2 regions of the Thiomicrorhabdus sp. genome follow, and region 2 is predicted to be linked to the other one. Evidence: predicted binding sites of a transcription regulator. Region 2 holds the regulator's gene; the other holds the start of a gene.

Region 1 (12,451 bases), 530 kb from region 2:
GTTTGTAAAAAGTCTTTACGTTGCCAACGTTGGCCAGCTATTAAATAGGTTTGAGCCAGCAGTGCATTGGTATAGGTCATTTTTTCAAAATGTGGTGTTTGCCATTCCGGATCAACGGTATAACGATAAAACCCGCCATTGATATGGTCAATTAAATGCTGAGACTGCATTTGTTCAAGTGTCAAAATAAGCCACTCTTCTATCTCTTTGGGGAGTTCTTTAATACTCAATAAAGCATTTAAAAGTGGTGCCTCTGGAAACTTGCTGGTGCCTTTTAATCCTCCGCTAAAATCATCCTTTGCAGAACTTACTTGTGTAAGCAGAGCAGATCTAAATTGAGCACGATTGATTTGATTAGATCCATTAAGTTGTTGTTGAGAATCAGAAACGGTTTGTTGTTTAGAAGACTCTTTTGCGAGTTGGTTAATTTTATTGGGTTGAGTTTCCCAAAGCTGAATAACTCTATTTAGGTAGCTATTGAGATCTTTGTTTGGCAGATAAATAAATGCAGCAAAAGGATAGCCATTTGGTGTCAGTATGACGTGTTGCGGCCAGCCCGCGTGCCCGGTGGTTTTTTGGGCAAATTCAATTAACGCTTTATCAAGCTCGGGATTAAGTTCACGGTCAATTTTAACTGAGATAAAGTGTTGGTTGAGAAATTGAGCGGTTTGAGTGTTTTGGTAGTTCTCATGTTGCATAACATGACACCAATGGCAGGCAAAATACCCACTTGAAATAAAAATCAGTTTATTTTGTTGTTTAGCCTTTTTGAGAATGTAGGCACTCCATTGTTGCCAATGAACAGGATCATTGCCATGCATAGCTAAATATTGGCTACTGTTGTTAGTCAGTTGATTCTTGTTGAAATCGTTTGTTTGAGCGTAACTATCATTAAACGCCAGTATAAAAAAGCTACTGCAAAATATCGCGATAGGTTGTAGGGATTTAGAACGGGGTTTGAAAAAGCGATTAAATAGCTTTGAGAATAACAAAAAGAATGTGTTTATGAATTTAAAACCCTCAGCCATAAAGGCTAAGAGTTTAGGATTTGTTTTGACTGTTATTCTCTGGTTTATCAGAGTCAGTTGATTCAGTTTTAGGCTTATCAGATTCAGAAGGCTTTTCTGCTGAGGTATCAGTCGTTGAAGGTTCATCTTTAGAATCCTCTTTTTCTGCCTTTTGACGATTTGCGTAGTCTTTCTCTAATTGAGACATTTCTGAATCAATTTTATCAAATTCAGCATCCCAGTCTAAATCATCATCAACTTGATCAGCATAACGATCGTCAAAATCGTACTCTGGAGTTGCAGCATTTGTATCTGACTGAGTGTTTGTTTTTGGCTGATTAGTTGATTGCTCATCTTGAGTTTCTTGAGCTTCATCATCCATTTGGTCGTTATCTTTGTTGCGACGTTTAACGACAATAACACCAATCAATAATCCAAGTTCAAACAGTAGCCACATAGGAACCGCTAACAGGGTTTGCGATACTACATCTGGCGGTGTTAATAACATTCCTACCACGAATGCACCCACCACAATATATGGGCGTGCATGACTTAGCTTTTCTGGTTTAGTCATTCCTGTTAGGATCAATAGAATAGTCACAATAGGGACTTCAAATGCCATACCAAAAGCAAAGAACATTTTGATAACAAAGTCTAGGTAAAGACTAATATCCGTTGCAATAGTGACCCCTTCTGGAGCGGATTGAGATAAGAATCCAAATACCAGAGGAAAGACTACATAGTAGGCAAATAACCCACCTGCATAAAAGAGAAATGAGCTAAAAAATAGCAGTGGAGCAACTAACTGTCTTTCATGCTTATAAAGTGCAGGTGCAATAAAACGCCATAGCTGATAAAGCAAAACCGGCATAGCTAAGTAGATCGCTAATACAAAACTTAGTTTAAATGGTGTTAAGAATGGCGATGCAACCGCTGTTGCTATCATGCTAGTGCCTTCAGGCAGATAGCGTGTTAATGGTTCTGATACATAGGTGTATATATCGTTAGCAAACGGAAAAAGAAAAATGAAAAAAACAATAATAGCCAAAATACCACGAGTCAAACTCGCCTTTAAATCCAACAAATGTTGAATTAGCGTCATTTCTTGATCGTTTGGTGGTAATGCAGCATTACTCATAAAGGACTAACTTTTTTGAGTGTCTTTTTCAGGAGCCGATTGAGTCGGTTCTGAAACGTTGGCAGGGCTACTGTCTGTCTTTAGGTCAGTAGTGTTATTTTTTTCTTTAGTTTCTTCAGAGTCTAAAGAAGGTTGAGCAGGCGGTTTTGGTTGACTTGGTGCTTTATTAAACTGGTTTGAACCGACTGACTCCGCTGGATCAACTTCGCCACCAAAAGGTCGCTGAAAATCATCCAGGTTAATATCATTAAGATTCATTCCTTGTTCAAGCTCTTTTCCAAGATTATCAATTTTGGTTTTTTCTTCTTCGAAATTCATCGAATCTTTGATTTCACGAAGTGTCTCCTGGACTTGCCCTTCCTCTTTCATAGAGTTGACAAAACGACGCATCTTGCCCATGAACTGACCTATCTTACGGGCAAGTTCAGGCATGCGTTCAGGCCCAATAACCAATAAGGCAATCACCAGAACAACCAGGATTTCGAGAAAACCGATATCAAACATAATTTTGCGTGCTCAAAGATAAGCTTAAAATTAAGCTTTATCTTTTGTCTCTTCAGTTTTTTTCTCTTCAGCGGCAACATCAAAAACATTGTCACCGTCTTTTTTCTCTAGCTTTTTCTCGTCTTCTTCTGCAGTTTTTGTTTCTTCTTCTTTTACAGCTGATTTGAAGCCTTTGATTGCTCCACCTAAATCGCTACCAACGTTACGTAAACGTTTTGCACCAAATAATACTAAAACGATTGCTAAGATGATAAGTAATTGCCAAATGCTAATGCCCATGGTTTTGCTCCATTTAAAATCTAATATGTGGCTTGTTTGCCAGTTTTTACGGGATTTATTTGTTGCTTATAAAGCCGAATTTTTTAGTGACCGCTAATCATACCAAATTCAATGATTTGTTGGCACTAAAAAATACGATAAATTGCTTTAGTAAAGATATGTATCCAAGATTTTTATGAAAAAGGTAAGGAATCTTAGTTACCAAGTAAGTGTATGTGAATATGAAAAACTTCTTGACCGCCAGATTCTCCGGTATTAATTTGAGTTTTAAATCCATCTAGGCCTTGCGATTGTGCAAGTTGTGGTAACAAAAGTATCATATGACCCATGGTGTCTTTGTCTTCCGGTTTTAAATCAAACAGAGTTGGAATGGGTTTTTTAGGAATCACCAGTAGGTGTACTCTTGCTTTCGGGTTGATATCATTAATAACAATGCATTTGTCATCTTCATAAATTATTTCAGCTGGAATTTCACGATCGATGATTTTAGAAAATACACTTTTTTCTGCTGTACTCATGGGTCTCATCCTTTATTGATTTTGACTGGAGCGGTGATCTTTATTCGCTGCGGCTGGCTTTTTCTTCATGCCCTGAAAGGCCGAAGCGTCTTTGTAATTCTGTAGTCACATCGTTGCTCGACAGATTTTGAGATGCCAATAGTACCATAGTGTGAAACCACAGGTCTGCAATTTCATAAACAAGGTGTTCTTGGTCTTTTTTAGCATCATTGCTATGTTCTAAATCTTTTGCAGCCATGACTGTTTCAGCGGCTTCTTCAGATACTTTTTTAAGAATCTTTTCGATCCCTTTGTCATAGAGACTCGCAACATAAGAGCTATCGGGAGTGTCTAATTTACGTGCTTCTAATACCTCGTCTATTTGTTTTAGAATATCGCTCATAGTCTCACCTCAATACCTTCTTTTTGCATAGCCAGTTTAGCTTCTTCTACGGTATGTTGGCCAAAATGGAATATGCTGGCTGCAAGAACGGCTTCGGCATGGCCTTCAGTAATGCCTTTGGCAAGGTGTGAAAGTTCACCTACGCCACCAGAAGCAATAACGGGGATTGAAACACTGTCAGAAATGGCGCGAGTTAACTCTATATCAAAGCCAATTTTTGTACCGTCTCGATCCATGCTAGTAACTAGAAGTTCGCCCGCACCTAAACAGGCCATTCTTCTTGCCCAATCAATTGCATCAATACCTGTTTCTTTGCGACCACCATGGGTAAATATTTCCCACTTGTTGTCTTCATCAGGTTGACTAACTTTTTTAGCATCAATGGCAACCACGATGCATTGTGAGCCAAATGCATCTGCGGCTTCTTTGACAAATGCTGGGTTAAAGATTGCAGCAGAGTTAATGGCGACTTTATCGGCACCTGCATTGAGCATGGTGCGAATATCTTCAACACTGCGAATACCACCGCCAACAGTAAGCGGAATGAATACTTGACTAGCAACTTGTTCTACCATGTGTACTGTTGTATTGCGTTCATGTGCGGTTGCGGTGATATCTAAAAATGTGATTTCATCAGCCCCTTGTTGATCGTAACGTTTGGCGACCTCAACGGGATCACCCGCATCGCGAATATCAACAAATTGTACGCCTTTGACAACGCGACCGTCATCCACGTCTAAGCAGGGAATAATACGTTTTGCAAGACTCATTGGTTAGTTCCTTTGTAAGAATCTAAAATAACCAGGCCTGGTAAGCTGGGGTTATTATTTTGGGGCGAGTTGATCTGAAAGAGTTTGACCTTCTTTAAAGTCTAAGGTGCCTTCATAAATAGCACGACCCGTAATGGCTCCAGTGACGCCATCTGCTTCAATCTCGGCTAATTTGCGAATGTCATCTAAATTGGTAATGCCGCCAGATGCAATAATAGGAATAGTTAGTGCTTTTGCTAAAGCCTGTGTTGCCTCAATGTTTACACCCTGCATCATGCCATCACGACCAATGTCGGTATAAATAATCGCTTCAACACCGTCATCTTCAAATTGTTTACCAAGTTGGGTTACTTCATGGTCAGTAACTTCAGCCCAGCCATTAATGGCAACCATGCCGTCTTTGGCATCTAAACCTACCATTATATGGCCAGGAAATGCTTTACAAGCTTCAGCTACAAACTCTGGATTATGAACTGCTTTTGTACCAATGATACAGTAGCTTACACCCGCATTTAGATAGGCTTCTATCGTTTGCAGGTCACGGATTCCACCACCAATTTGAATGGGTAAATCAGGGAAAGCTTGGCGAACTTGATAAACGGCTTCACCATTAACGGGTTTACCGTCAAAAGCTCCATTTAAATCAACCATATGTAAACGGCGAGCATCTTGATCAACCCAACGTTGAGCCATCGCAACAATGTCACCAGAAAATACGGTTGCATCTTCCATGATGCCTTGACGAAGGCGGACGCATTCACCATCTTTTAAATCGATAGCAGGAATTAATAACATTTTTTTGAACCTTTAAAAATTATTGACCGTTCCACTGTAAAAAGTTTTTGAAAAGCTGTAAGCCGTGATCGGCACTTTTTTCAGGGTGGGCTTGAATTGCAAATAAGTTGTTATGGCTAAGAGCAGATGGAAAAGTGAGGCCATGCGTGGTCTCGCCAATAATATAATCTGCTTGGTCAGGCTTAACATAATAGCTATGCACAAAATAGAAGCGGCTATCTTGTGGAATGTTGTGCCATAAAGCGTGCTCTTGAGTTTGATGGATTTGGTTCCATCCCATGTGCGGTGTTTTTAGCGGACTGTTTTCTTCAAAATCAAAATGTTTAACCGTTCCTGGGATGACATTCATGCACTTAATGCCATTGTTTTCATCACTGCTCGTCATTAAAACTTGAAGTCCCATGCAAATACCTAAAAAAGGTTTTTCTTTGGCGGCTTGTTGAATTGGGTGAATCATCCCTGTTTGCTCTAAAGCAGACATGCAGGCTTTGGCTGCTCCTTGTCCAGGAAAAATAACCGCATCAGATTGAGCAATTTCATCGGGGTTGTTAGTGATTATTATTTTGGTATTGCTTGGAGCTACGTGCTCAGCCGCTTTTGAAACAGAGCGTAAGTTTCCCATGCCATAATCAATAACGGCGACTAACTTTTGGTTCATTTTACAAAGTTCCTTTAGTCGAAGGCATTTTACCCGTCATGCGGTCGTCTTGACTTAATGCCATGCGTAATGCACGGCCGAAGGCTTTAAAAATGGTTTCAGCTTGGTGGTGTGCATTGTAACCACGAAGATTATCAATGTGCAGTGTGGCGTTACAATGATTAACAAAACCTTGAAAGAACTCTAGAACTAATTGGGTTTCAAAGTTTCCTATCTGTTCACGTGTCCAATCACAGTTAAACTCTAGGCCTGGTCGGCCAGAAAGGTCGATAACAACACGAGATAAAGCTTCATCTAATGGAATATAAGCGTGACCATAACGAGTGATACCTTTTTTATCACCAGCCGCTTTGTTAATAGCTTGGCCTAAAGCAATGCCCACATCTTCAACTGTATGGTGGTCATCAATGTGATTGTCACCATTAGCTTTAATATCAATATCGATCATTCCGTGACGAGCGATTTGGTCAAGCATGTGTTCAAAAAAAGGTACACCTGTTTCTAAGTTTGCATTGCCTTCGCCATCAAGGTTGATGGTAATTTGAATTTGGGTTTCTAGGGTATTGCGTTCAACGCTTGCAGTTCGCATAACAGAGTTCCTAATATAAAGTTGCCAATATAATAACTGAAAATGTCTTTATTGGGTATGTCCAGTACTAATTATACTTTCTAAAGCAAGTCGTAAGTTAAGGTTGATTTAATTTATATTTGAATAGCCCTACAAAAAGTGTTCCATAAAAAAATCTTGAGGACCCCTATAAGTTTTTTTTACTATCAACAAAGCCCGTATTTTGGGATAATTCGAGAGATTTTTTTAAAGTGTCTATTTCTATATAGGTGTTTTTTAAGTTTAATTCTATAAGCTTTCTTGATGTGAGTTAACTTTTTAAAGTGTTTATGGCTGAGATATGGCTTCAATACAGGTATAATGCCCGTTGAGGAGTCTCTATCTAGAATGGTCCGTTAAGTTATTGTTTGTTTTGAGCGGTAATTTAATGATAGATAAGGGCAGAATATTAAGACTATAAAGGGGATCCGACTGATGGATACTACAGTAAAACCACAATATGATAATGGCGTGGTTAAGTATTTAACAGTAGGTGCAATTGTTTTCTTGGTGCTAGGTACTATGATTGGTACTTATGCAGCAGCAGAACTTGCGTGGCCTGCGTTAAACTTAGATATTGCGGAAATCACTTTTGCTCGTTTACGTGTTGTTCATACGAACACGGTAATCTTTGCATTTGGTGGTATGACGCTAATGGCAACAGCATTTTATACGGTTCAGCGAACCAACGGTGTAAAGCTTTGGAGCAATGGCTTGGCTTGGTGGACAGCAATTTTGTTCACAATTGGTCTTTTGGCAACAGTAACGTCTATCGCATTAGGTATGACAACTGGTAAAGAATACCATGAACAAGAATGGCCAATGGCAATTGCAATTGCTATCGTGTGGACTTTATATACATTTAACTTTGTAATGACAATTGCATCACGTAACAAAGATACGCATCCAAGTGTGTATGTTTCTAACTGGTTCTTCTTAGGTATGATGATTGCAATCACATATTTATATGTTGTAAACGGTTTAGCAATTCCAGTATCAATGTTCCGTTCTTACTCAATGTTTGCTGGTGTACAAGATGCCATGATTCAATGGTGGTGGGGGCATAACGCAGTTGGGTTCTTCCTAACAGCAGGTTTCCTTGCAATTATGTACTACTTTGTACCTAAGCAAGCACAACGTCCTATTTACTCTTACCGTTTATCTGTAATTCACTTCTGGGCATTAATGTTTGGTTATGTATGGTTAGGTGCTCACCACCTTCAATACACAGCTCTTCCAGATTGGACAGGTTCTTTAGGTGCAGTAATTTCATTAGCAATGATCATCCCTTCATGGGGTGGTGCCTTAAACGGTATGTTAACGCTTTCAGGTGCTTGGGATAGATTACGTACAGATTATATCTTGCGTTTCTTAATTATCTCTTTAGCATTCTATGCAATGTCTACATTTGAAGGGCCTGTAATGGCTGCAAAAACTGTAAACGCTCTTTCTCACTATACAGATTGGACAGTTGGTCACGTTCACTCTGGTGCGTTAGGTTGGGTTGCAATGGTTTCTATCGGTGCGATTTACCATATGGTAATGAAACTATGGAAAACTGAAATGTATTCAATGCAGTTAATTAACTTCCATTTCTGGCTAGCTACTATTGGTACAGTGTTTTACATCGTTGCGATGTGGGTATCAGGTATTATGCAAGGTCTAATGTGGCGTGCTTATGATGAGTACGGAACTCTTGCATATACTTTTGCTGAATCAGTTTCAGCTATGCACCCTTATTATGCGATGCGTGCATTTGGTGGGTTATTGTTCTTTAGTGGTGCAGTAATCATGTTATACAACGTTGTTATGACGATTCGTATGGCAAATGCTAAAGCGACTAATACAGTAGAAGCACACGCATAAAGTAGTAAGTCATATTAAGCAACGACATATCTTATATTTCGTTGCTTAAATTGAAAAATTTATGAGTTGAGGAGCACAAACTCATGTCAGATAATCAAGCACCAAAAAATATCCAGGAAGGGTTAGAGCGTAATATCTTTGCTTTATTCCTGGCAACAGCTCTAGCAGTTTCGATTGCTGGTATCGTTGAAATCGTACCGTTGTTTTATCTCAAGTCAGCTGTAGATTACACTGAAAAAACAGATAAATACGGTAATGCTAAGAATGAAAAGTTTCCAGAATTAGTTTGGGAGCGTACATTCACTAAAGATGCTAATGGTAAAATAGTGTCAGACAAAGCCCTTTACAAGCAGGATAAAAATGGCAAGTGGGTTATTGGCGATTGGAAAGCAGGCGACGGTGTTCGTCCTTACACTCCGCTAGAACTTGCAGGTCGTGATTTATACTTGCGTGAAGGTTGTTATATTTGTCACTCACAAATGATTCGTCCTTTCCGTGATGAGCGTGAACGTTATGGTCACTACTCACTTGCTACTGAATCTATGTATGATCACCCGATGCAATGGGGTTCTAAAAGAACTGGTCCAGATATTGCACGACTAGGTGGTAAGTACTCTGATGAATGGCATGTTCTTCATTTAATGCGTCCTCAAGACATGGTTCCTGAGTCAGTAATGCCGGCTTACCCATGGTTAGCTGAAAACCTTGTATCTAAGGATTTCTTTGGTACAAAGCGTGATATGAAGAAACGTTTGTCAGTTATGCGTACACTTGGTGTGCCATATACAGATGAAGAGATTGAGAATGCGGATGCAGCTATTGCCGGTCATACCGAAATGGATGCAATGGTAGCTTACTTACAAGTACTTGGAACGATGGTTAAGCTGGATGACAGCAAAGTATACCGTCAATAAGGTTTTATGAGTAATTTAGAAAGTTATTTAAGCACTGACTGGTCGTCTATGACGACACAGGACTGGGCAGGTTTAATCGTTACGGTAGTTGTATTTCTGGGCATGTTAATTACCTTTGCAATGGCATTACGTCCTAGCAAACGTAAGGAAATGGAAGAACAGAAATACAAAATACTAAACGATGACTAGTCATTTGAGGAGATTTTAATATGGCACATCATAATCCATGGCCAGATGAAGGGAACACTGGTCATATTTGGGATGAAGATATTCGTGAATTAGATAACCCGCCACCATTGTGGTGGATGTTGTCTTTTTACGCGGGTTTTATCATGATTGTATTCTATGCACTTTATTATCCAACTATTCCATTAACTAATGGTACAGGTCAGTTTACAAAAGGTTTAGCTGACTGGACTCAGATTAATGAATATAACGATGATTACAAAGTGTTAAAAGATTGGCGTGTAGCTAAGTTTGCAGATAAAGAAGAGAAGTTAGCTTCAATGTCTGTTTCTGACATCTTAAAAGATGAAGAGCTAAAATCATATGCTGTAGCAACATCAAAAATGTTATTTGGTGATTATTGTGCGGCTTGTCATGCTGTAGGTGGAGCAGGAAATCCGGGCTTCCCAGTATTAGCTGATGATGATTGGTTATGGGGTGGTAATATCAATCAGATAGACGCTTCTATTACTAATGGTCGTATTGGTAATATGCCTGCTAAAGGGATGATGGGGAACTTGACTGATGAAGATATTGATCATGTAACAGATTATGTTATTGCTTTGTCTGAAGGTAAGGGTTCAGATCCTTCTGTTGCTGCAGGTAAAGCAGTATATGCCAAAGGTATGTGTTTAGCATGTCATGGTCCAGCAGGTAAGCCTCTTGCTCCAGCAGGTGCTGCTAACTTAACTGACCAAGTATGGCGTTTCTCTTCTGACCGTGATGCGATCAAAAGAGTTATTACATACGGTGTAAACGTTAAGAAAAATGGTGAGTATATTCCAAATACACACAGAGCAGTTATGCCAGCATTTAAAGATCGTCTGCCAAATGCAGACGTAAACATTAAACGCTTAGCGGTTTATGTTTACTCTTTAGGTGGGGGTCAATAAGGTGAGTGCTGAAGCACTCATCTAGATAAAGAAAAGGAGAGCTCTCATGTTCTCCTTTTTTGTTTAAGGCACAACTATATAAATTGATTTTAATCAACTTTGGAGAGGAAAGTTATGAATGAACTAAACAATGATTTTGTACTTTGGATTTCAATCGGTGCACTTATATTAAGCATAATTGCTCTAGTAGGTTTTGCATGGAAAGCTACACGTGGTATTGAAGGTCTTGAGAAAGACGAAGATAAGGAAAGTTAATTCTTTTCTATAAACAAAAATAGGCCTTTTTAATGGGCCTATTTTTGTTTATAGAAATAGATAGAAAAATTTACTTATGATAGGCACGGCTATTTCTATAAAATAGCCGTTTTAATAGACTGGTAGCAAGGATAGCCCTATGTCAGACAAAAAAGAATTGTATCGAGATAATGGACAAACAGGTTCAGTACTTGATGAAATGGATTTGGATAATAAAAATCTACAAAACATCGGTGTAGAAATATTACCTGTTCATACTGGTGGTACGGTTCACGCTAAGAGAATGCCTGGAAAGTTTAGAACAATTAAATGGATCACGGCTTCATTTTGGCTTTCTTTATTTATTTTTCCATATTTTAGATGGGATGGTCATCAAGCGCTTTTGTTTGATTTAGCAAACCGCCAATTTCATATTTTTGGAATAACAATTCTGCCACAAGATATTTGGATGCTTGCAATGGTGTTGTTATTTGGGGCTTTATTACTAGCTGCATCAACCGCTGTAGCTGGACGTTTGTGGTGTGGATATTTTTGTTTTCATACTGTTTGGACTGATGTATTTACTTGGATTGAAGAAAAGTTTGAAGGCCAGCCAAATAAACGTATTAAATTAGATGAAGCTCCAATGAGCTTTAGTAAAATTAAAACTAAATTACCAAAGTTTGCACTTTGGGCATTAATTGCATTTTTAACTTCATTTAGTTTCGTTGCATATTTTACGGATGCATTTGATCTTTGGGGCCGCCTGTTTAGTTTTGAATGGGGTGGAACTGAAACATCGGTTATTTTAGGGCTTGCTGCTGCAACATTCTTTTTTGCAGGAATCCTTCGTGAACAGACTTGTATTGGCTTTTGTCCTTATGCTCGAATTCAAGGGGCAATGATTGATACACAAACAGTTGTTCCTACCTATGATGTAGATAGAGGTGAACCACGTGGAAGAATGAAGCGTGTTAAGCCTGGAGAAGAAGCTCCAGATCTTGGTGATTGTATTGACTGTAATCTTTGTGTTGCCGTTTGTCCAACAGGAGTTGATATTCGCCGAGGGCAGCAGTTTGGTTGCATTACCTGTGGTCTATGTATAGATGCATGTGATTCTGTTATGGACAAGATCAAAAAACCAAGAGGTTTAATCCGTTATGCGTCACTTGCTGAGTTTGCTGGTCAAAAATTACCACCTTTATTCAAACGTCCTCGTGTAATTGTTTATTCCGCAATAATGGCATTTGCAGCTATTGCAATGGTATATGGCATGTTAACGATGTCGCCGATTGATTTAAAAGCACTTCATGAACGTTCACCGTTATTTGTGCAAATGAGTGATGGAACTGTTCAAAACAAATGGACAATTAAAGTTGTGAATAAATCAAACCAAGTAATGTTGGCTAAAATAGATGTTACAGGACCTGCTGGACTAACATTCCATGCAGACAAACAAATTACCATTCAGCCTGGTAATGTGGGTGCAACAACGTTGTTTGTTAGAATTCCTAAAAAGAATTTAACAGAAACAAATACGCCTATTGAGATTCATGTAATAGATGTCAATAACGAGAACATATCAGCGACTTATGAGACTGCATTTATCAGTCCTAGAAAACGTTAATACTTTCGTTAATATGTAGTAAAGACTGTATATA
Region 2 (12,451 bases):
ATGAGTCAAGCCGTTTATCAACCAGAAAACAAAGGGCACTTTGGGTTGAATTACGAACATTACGCTCACTTTACTTCTCCTATACGTCGTTACCCAGACTTATTGATTCACCGTGCAATTCGTCACGTGTGGAGCAAAGAAGGGGTTGAGAAATTTGATTACACTGAAAACCAAATGGCTGATTTAGGGCAGCACTGTTCTGATACAGAAAGACGTGCAGATGAAGCAACTCGTGATGCCGTGACTTTCTTGAAGTGTGAATTCTTATCTCATCGTATTGGCGGTGAATATGAAGCAGTGGTTTCTGCGGCGACTAACTTTGGTTTGTTTGTTGAACTGCAACCTTTATATGTTGAAGGTTTGGTTCATATTACAGAGCTAGGTGAAGACTATTTCCATTACGATAATGCTCGTCATTGTTTGAAAGGTGAGCGTACAGGGAAAACATATCGTTTAGGTGATCGTATTAAAGTACAAGTGGCTCAGGTGAATTTAGATGATCGTAAAGTTGATTTACGTTTTATTGAAAGCCTCACGGAACATGTTGAACCAGAAATGACTGATGCTAATGGTGATGACTCTGCTGAATCACAAGGTGAAGAAGAGAAAAAACCAGGTCGTAAAAAACGTTTCTACCGTAAAAAGAAACGCTCTGGTTCAAAGCCAAAGGCTGACTAATGAAGCAAGAAGTCATTTATGGTTTACATGCGATTGAAAAGTTTATTAAACAATCACCGCAATCTGTATATAACCTGAGTTTTTTGAAAGGACGATTAAATAATCGCCAACAAGCTTTATATGACCAAGCTAAAAGAGTTGGTTTAAATATAGAGCTTGTGAGTAAATCTGCTTTTAATAAGATTGATGGAAATCATCAAGGTGTTATGGCAACCGTTGCCAAGCAAGCTGATTTAGTAGAATCTGATCTAAAAAAACTGATTGAAGAAACCTCTAATCCACTTTTTGTTTTTCTAGATGAAGTGCAAGACCCTCATAATCTAGGTGCTATTTTACGAACAGCAGATGCGGTAGGAGTTAATGCGGTCATTATTCCTAAGCATAATTCTGTTGGAATGAACCCAGCAGTTCGTAAGGTGGCTTCTGGTGCCGCTGATAATGTTAAATTGATTGTTGTGTCTAACTTAGTTAGAACCATGAAAGAGATGCAGCAAGAAGGTATGTGGATGATTGGTTTGGCTGGAGAAACTGAGCAAACAATCTACGACCATGATTTAACCGGTTCAATTGGTATAGTAATGGGAACGGAAGGCAGTGGTTTACGTCGTTTAACCCGTGAAGCCTGTGACCATTTGGCGGCTATTCCAATGGTAGGTGTTGTTGAAAGTTTAAATGTTTCTGTTGCAACAGGTGTAACCGTTTATGAAGCGTTTAGACAAAGAGCTATAAAAGCAAAATCCTAATAGCAAATTAATTACATATTTTTATTTTATTAGTATTTAAAAAGCCAATTTACCCTATGCTCACACGTCATAGATGGCCATAGGACATGCCAGGCCTGGTAAATTGGCTTTTTGCTTTTGTAGGATATGTTTTAAACAATATGTTGTTTAAGCCAGGAAAATATCACCGTTTTCATCTAACTTGATAGCAATTGATGTCAGAGACTCGTCCCAACACGGTCCCTCAATACATAAACCATCCTCAATATTAAAATAGGCATCATGTACTGAGCATTTCATGGTTTTCTCAAAAGGATTTACATCAATTTTGTAAGCTTCATTTAAAGGTACATCTTGATGTGGGCAATTATTCAAAAAGCAACGCACACCATCTTCATATTTAATTAATACCAATGATCGGCCAGAAGCATCGTTCACAATAGTTGTTTTAGCATTGCTTAATTGTTTAATGTTGGCTAAAGCTTTATTCGCCTCATTTGCCTTCAATAAATTATCTAAGCCTGGTTGCAGGCATTTTTTGGCAGCAAGTTTACTGGCATAACTAACGGCATCAGCAAGTGGTTGTTTTTCTGTTAAAGCGTGAATTAAGCCAGCATTGAATGTATCTCCAGCGCCTAAAGTATCAATTACAGGATTAACTTGCTCGGCTTCAACATGTTCAATAGAGCCTCCAGGCGCTTTCAACCAAACGCCATCTTCTCCCCAAGTACAAACAAGATTAGCATTTGGTAGGTCAAGGCTTTCTAGTAGTTCTTTACCATTTGCAAATCCTTTCGCTTTAGCATAATGATGTGAAAATATGATTAGGTTAACGCTGTTAAATAAGGTTTCGATACCTTCTCTAGGTTTTTCAACTTCAAGAGAAATTGGCTGATAGGTTAAAAACGTTTTAGCAATATTAACCATGCCTGGTAGTTGAGCCATATTACGGCCTTCAAAATGTAACCAGTCATATTCCTCTATTTCTATTTTGGCAAAAAAGTCAAAGCTGATTTCAGGCAGATCACGAAAATGAACAATGGTTCTATGACCGTTTTCTGCATTTAACGTCACAAAAGAGGTTGGCGTTCTACCTTTTATAAATTTTTGAACATGCTCAGTAGAAATGTTACGTTCTGCAAGGCCTGACAAAAGTTGTTTAGATTCACTATCTGCTGCAATGGTAGTGCAAATGTCGGTTTGGTGACCTAGCTGATTAAGCACGTATAAAGAATTGTTAACATTGCCACCAGTAGAGATTTGTTTATTGCTTGCTCGTAACTCTTCATCTTCTTGGGGGTGGTGGTCAACGGTTAAGATGATATCTAAAACTGAATTTCCGATGCCTAAAATTTTTGACATGTCATGCTTTCCAAATTTTTTTAATGAATGTAGTGATTTAAAGGTTTTGTTTAAGAATCTTCAAAGCACCATAGAAAATTGCAAAGAATTTTAACATAGGTATACAAACTGTGTAGATCTTGTGATTTTTGTATAAAGGTGAATAAAATTAAAAAAAGCTTGACAATGCTTTATGTTGATTTAGTTTTCGATAGTTAAAACTAGTTTTATGTTTATGTTGTAACACCTTGTAAATAAAGAGGTATAGGGTGTCCTTATGGAGTTATTTTATAGACTGTTATAATTTGTTTTCTTTTCCACAAAACCTGTGGATAACTTTGTGTGTAAAGTTAATAAAAATGCCTTAAGTGCTTTAAATTAGCCAAAAAACATTAAACTGCTTAAAAAATAAGCAGAATGATTTTTTGATTAAAAAATCCCAAATATTAAATAACTTTATGTGTTCATAAGCACAAAAAGAAGAAAAAATATTCGCTAAAAGATGACAAAAAGATTAAAAACGATACAATCAAAAAAATAGAACAATAAAAATAATATAAAACCAAAAAAACCAATCAAATGATAATTCATTAGGGCTACTATGAATCAAGTCAAATCAGCGTTTAACGCAAGTTGTTTAAATTGCGGGCTACAAAAAATATGCTTTCCTACAGGATTACAAAAATCAGATGTTGATCGTCTTGATGATATTGTTGAGAGAAAGTCCCCTTTAAAAAAGAACCAGCTTCTCTATGAAGCTGGGCAGAAATTTCACTCTATTTATGCCATTCGTGCAGGAGTTCTTAAATTATATTCATACTCTGATTCAGGCGAAGAAATTGTTCATGGTTTTTATTTACCCGGCGATGTCGTTGGGTTTGATGGCCTTGTTGATCAGCATTATTTATACAATGCGGTTGCTTTGGATAGTACAAGTGTGTGCAATCTACCCTATGAAGAATTAAGTGATTTATCGATGAAGATACCAAATCTTAATCATCAAATTATGACCGTTATGAGTAAAAAAATGCAAGATGGGCGTTTACATTCTGAGTTATTAATCAAGAGGAATGCAGATCAGCGTGTAGCACAATTTATTTGGAATATGGCAGAACGCTACAGAAGCAGAGGGTATGCTTATGATGAATTTCGATTAAGCATTTTGCATCGAGACGTTGCATTGTACTTAGGACTAACGCCTGAAACAGTGTCTCGAATATTAGCTAAGCTGAATACAGAACGTATTGTTAGCTGGAAGAAAAAAGAAGTAATTATTTATAATGAAGCGGCATTAAAAAGCTTGGCTGGTATTAGTAGTTGCGATGTTTGTAAAGAAGTTGGTTAAATCTTTATAAATTAAAATGAATACTTAGTATTTATATGGTTTTTTATTGATTTCAATCAATTTGATTCAAGCTCAGTTATGGTCTAATAAAATTATGAAAACGTTGTAATTGGATTTACGTTTTTCATAATGTAGCCCGCTTACCCGGCCTTTCGGTCGGGGTCTTTTTAGCCTTTGCTGAAAACGTTATCTAACACTCCTTATTAATATTCCTTTCAATTTTCTTTCAGAAAAAGTATTTATTTTTAATTAATAGTTTGATTTGTTAAATTTTTACTTTTTTAATGGTCTTTTGCCATTAAGTTCGGTATATTAATACTATCCATTTACTTATAAATTTAGGAATAAAACGATGTCTTTAAAAAGTATTTCACAGTTATTTTTAGTTGGTTTTTTAGGATTTGCCTTAGTTGGTTGTAGTTCTACACCAAAAAATGATTCAGATGACAGTAAAGAGGTTGCTGTTGCTCAAGTTGATACAGATATTGAAGCTGCTAAACGTGCAGCAGCTGAACAGGCTGCTGCTGATTTGGCTGCTAAAAAAGCTGAGTTGCAAGCGATGATTAACGGCAAAGTAATTCATTTTGATTTTGATCGATCTGAAATTCGTCCTTCAGATTATGAGTTAATTAAAGCTAATGCTGATTATCTTAATCTTGAGCAAGACGCATCTGTAACAATCAAAGGTTACTGTGATGAACGTGGTACTCGTGAATATAACCTAGCGTTAGGTGAGCGTCGTGCACAAGCGGTACAAAACGCTTTAGTTGCAGAAGGTGTTAGTCCAAGCCGTATTAATGTTATTAGTTTCGGTGAAGACAACCCAGTTGATGAGGGACATAACGAGGCTGCATGGGCTAAAAACCGTAGAGCTGAGTTTTCTTATTAATTGAAAATTTAGTTTAGTAGCTAACTGTTTTTTTAAAGCCTTCCTGTCATAATGACAGGGAGGCTTTTTTGTTTAAAATTACCGAGTTTACCTATGAAAAATGATACCCCACTAGTTCACTATTTATCTGATTACCAAGCACCTAAACTTGAGATTCAATCAAGTTATTTAACTTTTGATTTACAGCCGACAGCAACGGTTGTAACGAATTCTATGAAAATAATTAATTCATCAAAGCAGACGCAACTGAGTTTGGATGGTGAGCAGTTAAAACTAGTATCGGTTTTCATTAACAGTGAAGAAATTACACAAAAATGCCAGCAAACAACTGAGAGCCTTATTGTTTGTTTACCAGGCCTGGAAGAATTTGAATTAACGATTACAACGGAATCGCCCCACAAAATAATACGGCTTTAGAAGGTTTGTATCGTACAAGTGGTAATTATTGCACTCAGTGTGAGGCGGAAGGTTTTAGAAAAATCACCTACTTTATGGATAGGCCTGATGTTTTAACTTTATTCACGACTAAGATCATTGCAGACAAATCTGAAAATTCCGTATTACTATCTAACGGAAATCTGATTGATTCTGGAGACCTCCCAAATAATAAGCACTACGCTGTTTGGCAGGATCCATTTAAAAAGCCTTGTTATCTATTTGCTCTGGTTGCAGGTAATCTTGAATATATTCAAGATACATACCGTACATTAGATGATCGTGATGTGGATCTTAGAATTTATGTTGAACCAAAAAACATAGATAAATGCGAACATGCTATGAAGTCACTTATCAAATCAATGAAATGGGATGAAGAACGTTTTGGTCTTATTTATGATTTAGATATTTATATGATTGTTGCAGTTGATGATTTTAATATGGGGGCGATGGAGAACAAAGGGTTAAATGTCTTTAACTCTAAGTTTGTACTAGCAAAACCTGAAACAGCTACTGATGTTGATTATGAAGGTATTGAAGCAGTAATTGGTCATGAGTATTTTCATAACTGGACAGGCAACAGAGTAACCTGCCGCGATTGGTTTCAATTAACTCTTAAAGAGGGTTTAACGGTCTTTAGAGATCAAGAGTTTACTGCGGATATGCTCTCTCCAGCCGTAAAACGAATTGAAGATGTAAAGCGTTTAAGAAGTAATCAATTTCCAGAAGATGCTGGCCCGATGTCCCATCCCATTCAGCCTCAGTCGTATATTGAAATGAATAACTTTTATACGATGACAGTTTATGAAAAGGGTGCCGAAGTAGTAAGGCTTTACCATTCTTTGCTGGGTGAGCAAGGTTTTAGAAAAGGAATGGATTTGTATTTTAAAAGACATGACGGTCAAGCTGTGACGGTGAATGATTTTAGAAATGCAATGGCAGATGCTAATGATGTCGATTTATCTCAAATGCATCAATGGTATATACAAAATGGAACGCCTGTTCTTTCAGTAGTCACTTCATATAATCAACGAGCTCAAAGTCTAACCATTGAATTTACCCAAACGATTCCTGCTTTAGAAAATAACTTCACGCCACTTTTATTGCCGGTAAAACTTGCTCTATTCTCAAAACAAGGTCAGTCATTGGCTTTAGAGGTTTCTGAATCGTGTCAAGATTTTGTTAAGATAACGGATTATGAAGCATTAGTTTCTTTAACTAAAAATACACAAATCGTTAAGTTTGAAAACGTAACGGTTGAACCTGTTGTCTCTATGTTACGAGGTTTTACATCACCAGTCATTCTCGATTATCAGCAGAGTGATGAGGATTTAGCAGGCCTGGTACAATTTGATACCGATAGTTTTGTGCAATGGGAATCTATGCAGTCTTTGGCCTTAAGAGAGATTGGTCGTAATATTGTCGCTTATGAGAATGAACAAGATTTGCATCTGTCTAAGAACTTTATAGCAGCGTTTGGCGGTGTTTTAAATAATCATTCTTTAGATAATGCATTAAGAGCACTTGCTTTGACATTACCAGATTTCACTTATATCGGTGAGCAATATAAACAGATTAATGTTGATGCAATTTATCACGTCCACCGCTGGATAAAAACGGCATTGGCAAATCATTATGAATCGGTCTTTACAGATCTGTATAGAGAATTAAGTGATTCTTCAGAGGTGTATCGATATCAAAAAGATGATATTGCTAATCGAAAATTAAAAAATATTTGCTTAAACTATCTAATGAGTGCAGATAATCATATCGATAAAGCCGTAAATCAGTTTAATAACGCACATAATATGACTGATACCTTAGCGGCATTAGAAACCTTGTCACATACTGATAGCCCGCAAAGACAAGTCTGTTTAGAGAGCTTTTACTCTAAATGGAAAGAGGATTCTTTAGTGCTTGATAAATGGTTCACACTTCAAGCCTCTTCTCATCATATTCATGCCTTAGAACATGTTAAGGCACTGGTAGAGCTTAAAGATTTTAGTTATACCAATCCAAATAGAGTGAGAAGTGTTTTAGGAGTATTTGGTCGTTTAAACATGCTGGGCTTTCATCGTATAGACGGTGAAGGGTATACCTTTTTATCACAGCAAGTGATTAAACTGGATGCCATTAATCCACAAGTTGCGGCTAGAATTGTGGCACCATTCACTCACTGGCAAAGGTATGACACTCAACGCCAAGAGATGATGAAACAGGCCTTAAATAGCATCTTAAAAACAGATAACTTATCTAAAGATGTTTATGAGATTGTGTCTAAATCCCTTAATATTACCTAAGCCATGGGTTAATAGATGGCTAATACGGCATCAATAAAATAAGGTTTTTGTAATGCGAATTTGGCTTGTAATGTTTAGTTGGCTAGTGATTTTTTTGCCTATGGCAACCTTTGCCTATGCAAGTGAGTGGGATGAACTGCTAAAAGGGTCAAAACAATCAGGTGCTTATGCGGGTAATGAAAATAGGCAAAATCAATCTAGTTCTCGATTACAACAGGTTAAGCGGTTAGATCAAGAAATCATGATCCTTCGTGCTGAAATGTCTCAAAAGCACGGTGATGCAAAGCAGGTAAAGCAGTATTTAAATCAGCTTGATAAGCAATATATTCTGCCTGGTTTTCAAGCGCGAATAGAAAGATTAAGAAAATATGTTGAGTCTATTCCTAAGAAAAGCTCATCATTTTTTTCGTTTTTTTCATCGGGCAAATCGATTGATTTTCCAATGCATGACAAAAATGCGGTAGTTGCTATAGTGCTTCCTGTGACTGGTGTTTATGGCAGTGTGGGAGCAAGTATTCAAAAAGCGTTACAGAAAGGCCTAACAGAGGCCGGTTTTGAAGGCAAATTAATCGCTTTAGATTTAGCTATTTACGATTCAGCTTTTGAAGCCTGGGAGGTTTTAAAATACTATGATCCGAGTTTTATTTTTGGACCATTGCAAAAAGAAAAAATCGCTCAATGGCAAGAACTAAAGACTGGAGTTCAAACACTTTATTTTAATGATGTGACCTCTTTTACGAATTATGAATTTAGTTTGTCTCCAGGAAAACAAGCGGGTTTAGAGCAGGTTTTTCAAATCCTTAATCAAGCAGGTTATGAGCGTGTATTGGTGTTAAAAGAACCAGAACCAACTTCCCAAGAGCTTGAGGAAGCATTTTTACAGGCCTGGTCTAATTATCCACATGCAGAGAGCTATATTTCTAAAGATATAGAGAAAACAGTTGGTCAGGCAATTGATGATGGTTTAAATATTAATCAGTCTGAGGCTCGTAAAGCTTGGTTACAAAAAGTATTGCATACCCACTTAGAGTTTTCGCCAAGAGCTCGTAAAGATATAGATGCGGTTATTTCTTTTGTACCTCAAAACCTTGCTATCCAAGTTGCACCTTATTTGAATTTTATTGGAAACTCTAAACCCATTACTCATATTTGGTATCCGAGTAAGAACCCGTCAGCTAACTACTTGCTTAACCATCTTGATGCATGGCAAGAAACATTTGCTGTTTTACCTCTCTCTTTGTCAACTGAAATGACAAACAATAAATCAAAATCACAATCATTTTCTAATAATGGCCTATTTTATGCTTTAGGACGTGTGGCGATTGAAATTGTCAAATCAAGCAATCTTTCATCTGATGTAGATACCTTGATTGAGACGGCTAACGGAACTTATATTCGTGATGCTAATGGACAATTTCACTTATTGCCAGATGTTTACTGGGCAGATGATGGTGTCTTCGAAAAGTTTGTTAATTTTTCTGAATGAATTAAACAAACTATCTATCTATTACTCTAATTTGCCCATAAAGTTTGTGCCTTGGGTGGTAACAACTTGTTATTACTCTAAGTATGCTTAAGGAAGGATTAGTGGCAACTACTGACGAAACATTTGATCCTAATGATCTTGAAAGTATTGATGCTTTATTAGACGAGGCAGAGCTGGAAGCTGTGTCAGAAGTTGCTGATGAAGAGGTTGTGCCAGATGATCAGCTTGATGATTTTGACATTTCTGATAATGCCGAAGATATAAAGGCAACTGAAGAAGATTTGCTTGATTCCATCGATGATTTAGTTGCAACCGATGATGGCGAACCTGAAGTGATTGGTGTTTCTGAGCCTGTTTTACAGTCTAAAGAAGTTAGAGAGCCAGCCGTAAAATCAGTAGAAGCTGAAAAAAGTACAGATTCTAAAATTGATAATACTAAGGATCGTTCTATAAACGACGAGATTCTCGCAAAACGAGACTCAGCATCAGAAGCAAAAAATTCCAAGAAAATGGCGGCAGATATGGATTCTATAAAAAAACTTATCATTATCTTTGGTTCTATTCTTAGTGTATTAGCAGTTGTTGGAATAGGTATCGGTGTTTGGAGTGCTTTATCAGCTTCCTCTGCAGGTATAGATGAGGAAACACAAACCTTAATTGAATCGATTAAGGTCTCAAGCGAACATAATGGGCAGTCTGTTAAGTCTGCTGAAAAAAGTGTTAAGTCGATAGAGAAAAAGCTGGATGCTTTAGCATTTCAATTTGAACAACTTTCTGCTGATATCGGTCAAGTGGGTGGCGGCGTTGGTAAGGCGGCACAAAATGAAGTACTTGATCCTCTCGGTTTAGGAAATCAAAACAAGCCTGGTAGTCACGCTAGTAATGCGCATATGGCAAATCAAGGAGCACATGGCACTACACCAATGGTTAATCCAGCTGCAGTAACTGCTGTAACGCATACTGAGGCGATAAAAAATACAGTATCACAAGATCCTGCATTGCTGAGTAAAGTGAGTTCGGTAAATAAGAAGTTAATTACTGCTCAAAGACGTATTGATGAAGTGAATCGCCGAGTGAAAAAAATTCAGGCACAGTACGATTCTTTAATACATAGTGTTAAAACGGTAGAGAAACAGGTCTTATTAGAGCAAGCTGAAAAAATGGCCAAAGAAGAAAAGGCCAAAGAAGCCGCCAATAAACAAAGATACCAATACAGTGCTCCTGATGGAGGTATGTATGACCAGTCGGTTACGGATTCTTATCCATAAATTTAGGTGTTCTTTATGAAGCTAGGACTAAGCGTTTGTGTATTAACTATGTTTTTAACAGGTTGCAGTGATAGTTCCTTATTAACCAACATTAAAAGTAAAACGGTTAAATTTGGTCAAACAGTGGGTCTGGTTGAAGTAAGGACAATGAAAAAACCTGATTATTATTCAACTAAGCAATTGAATAGAAATTATCAGTTTGCAAAAGAATACGATTTAAATGATTTAGATTGCTCTGCAAAACTAAATCAATGTAACTAAATAGCTAAATAGATTAAGTATAAACATTAAATTTTTGAGTAAATATTTGAGTAAAAGTGGAGTATAAACCATGAAAAAACGTTCATTTTTAATAGCAGGGTTAGCCAGTGTAGCTGTTCTGTCCGGTTGTAATGAGATTAAGTCTGATTCACCTTCTGCAGCACCAGTCCAAGCTCAGCAGGCAGCTCCGGTTCAAGTTGTTCCACAGCACCAACCTGAGAAAAAGGCTGAATTATTAAAGATTACAGGTATTGGTTATGGGGCAGAAAGTACCTACGCTGCTTACACTCCTGGGCAAAGACGTTTAATGGCAATTCGAGCTTCTAAATTGGATGCTTATAGAGCGCTTGCTGAACAGTTATATGGTATTAAAATTGACAGTAATACATCTGTCTCTACCTTAACGGCAAAAAATGATAGCTTTAGAGCTCGTGTTAATGCTGTGGTAAGAGGAGCTAGAGTGGTAAGTGTTACTCCAATGGCTGATCAAAACTATGAAACTGTATTAGAGGTTTATGTAGATAAAAAATTCTTTGAAGAGGCTTTTATTTACTCGAGCTCAAAGACGCAAGCTGTAGAGCCTGAAGCCGCTTATAAAATAAGTTCTTACTAAGATTGCCTTATAGCTATATATCCAAAAAATATTTGATATTTAGTTAATGGGTAAGGGACATTAAGGTGTGATGACATGAAGATTAAAAAAGTCTTAGTAGGTTTGTTATTATCTTTGTTTATGTGGCAAAGTGTCGCTGATGCGGCAAGTATTAGTACGCGAGTTCGTATACTAGAAAGTAAGGTGGCAAAGCAGAATAAGGTTATTAAAGACTCTGCTGAATCACAAAAAGACAATGCTTTAAAAGTAGATAGAGGATTGGCTAAGATTCAAGCTTTAGAAAAAAAGCTTTCTGGGTTGTTAAAAGATCAAAACTCACCTAAAAAGGCAGAAAGACGTGATAAGCGTTATGCTTATCCATAATTTAATAACGTTAGTAAGTTAATACCCACAAGCCAATATTTAGATTACTCAAATTACTCAAAATTTATAAAATGCCTCTTAGTTAAAATGAATTTTTTCAATTCAACTAAGGGGCTTTTTTGTGTCTGAATTAAAACTGGGTCGTTAATTAACTTATAAGAGGATTGCTTATAATGAAAAGCGTTTATTTGTTTTTTTCTTCTTTATTGCGTTTTTTCTGAGCAAACTCAATTTCTTTAGCTTGAACAAAATAGACAAGTTTTCTTCGATCATCTTCTGAAAGAGAGGTATATTCTAAGGCAATTGTAGAGCCTGTTGAAGATCCATCTGCTAATGGTGTGATTTTTATAATATTGCAACGCACGAGGATTGGAGATTCATTTGGTAGAGGTTTAATCAGTAAATCAACCTTATCACTCATCTGAACATCTTCTTCTACATCAATAGCAACACCGCTTCCACTTAAATTCACTAATCTTTGCGGAATTGCTCTAGAGAGCTGTTTCTCATCTACCGTTTGTAGTAAGAAATTGATTTTACTATTCATTGCGGTTAACGCAGTGGCTAGAAGAGAACTTTTTTGATTAATATGTGAGATGACTTCATTGATTTGTTCATCTAACTGAGTCAAGTTTTCCATAAAGTAATCTTCAATGTACTTAGCATCTGGAGAAGTGGGCAGTAAAGTATTTTCAGCCTCTTCCTGTGACAAAATACGGTAGCTGCATGGCATGATGACATCAATTCGGT

Evidence for each region. The regulator FNR, encoded in region 2, switches genes on or off when oxygen is low (the NO sensors DNR and NnrR bind a similar motif). The targets are predictions, from matches to a motif close to TTGATNTANATCAA.
Region 1: a site for FNR is predicted at 6,920-6,933, ahead of ccoN (cytochrome-c oxidase, cbb3-type subunit I). Genes of this name have one in related genera too.

Annotation. Positions count from the first base shown of each region.
Region 1 covers NZ_OY759719.1:171,885-184,335, reverse strand. The annotation lists gene ACORJQ_RS00760 (thioredoxin domain-containing protein) at 1-821, opposite strand, end outside; gene tatC (twin-arginine translocase subunit TatC) at 1,042-2,145, opposite strand; gene ACORJQ_RS00750 (Sec-independent protein translocase subunit TatA/TatB) at 2,152-2,610, opposite strand; gene tatA (Sec-independent protein translocase subunit TatA) at 2,680-2,928, opposite strand; gene ACORJQ_RS00740 (histidine triad nucleotide-binding protein) at 3,123-3,446, opposite strand; gene ACORJQ_RS00735 (phosphoribosyl-ATP diphosphatase) at 3,487-3,828, opposite strand; gene hisF (imidazole glycerol phosphate synthase subunit HisF) at 3,825-4,598, opposite strand; gene hisA (1-(5-phosphoribosyl)-5-[(5-phosphoribosylamino)methylideneamino]imidazole-4-carboxamide isomerase) at 4,653-5,393, opposite strand; gene hisH (imidazole glycerol phosphate synthase subunit HisH) at 5,413-6,051, opposite strand; gene hisB (imidazoleglycerol-phosphate dehydratase HisB) at 6,053-6,640, opposite strand; gene ccoN (cytochrome-c oxidase, cbb3-type subunit I) at 7,094-8,524, shown strand; gene ccoO (cytochrome-c oxidase, cbb3-type subunit II) at 8,608-9,438, shown strand; gene ACORJQ_RS00700 (cbb3-type cytochrome c oxidase subunit 3) at 9,487-9,627, shown strand; gene ccoP (cytochrome-c oxidase, cbb3-type subunit III) at 9,648-10,556, shown strand; gene ACORJQ_RS00690 (hypothetical protein) at 10,671-10,811, shown strand; gene ccoG (cytochrome c oxidase accessory protein CcoG) at 10,951-12,417, shown strand.
Region 2 covers NZ_OY759719.1:2,339,747-2,352,197, reverse strand. The annotation lists gene rnr (ribonuclease R) at 1-678, shown strand, start outside; gene rlmB (23S rRNA (guanosine(2251)-2'-O)-methyltransferase RlmB) at 678-1,421, shown strand; gene ACORJQ_RS10620 (PfkB family carbohydrate kinase) at 1,569-2,762, opposite strand; gene fnr (fumarate/nitrate reduction transcriptional regulator Fnr) at 3,343-4,086, shown strand; gene pal (peptidoglycan-associated lipoprotein Pal) at 4,439-4,975, shown strand; gene ACORJQ_RS10605 (hypothetical protein) at 5,069-5,392, shown strand; gene pepN (aminopeptidase N) at 5,398-7,710, shown strand; gene ACORJQ_RS10595 (penicillin-binding protein activator) at 7,763-9,196, shown strand; gene ACORJQ_RS10590 (hypothetical protein) at 9,298-10,464, shown strand; gene ACORJQ_RS10585 (hypothetical protein) at 10,480-10,725, shown strand; gene ACORJQ_RS10580 (LPP20 family lipoprotein) at 10,796-11,338, shown strand; gene ACORJQ_RS10575 (hypothetical protein) at 11,414-11,701, shown strand; gene ACORJQ_RS10570 (PilZ domain-containing protein) at 11,886-12,451, opposite strand, start outside.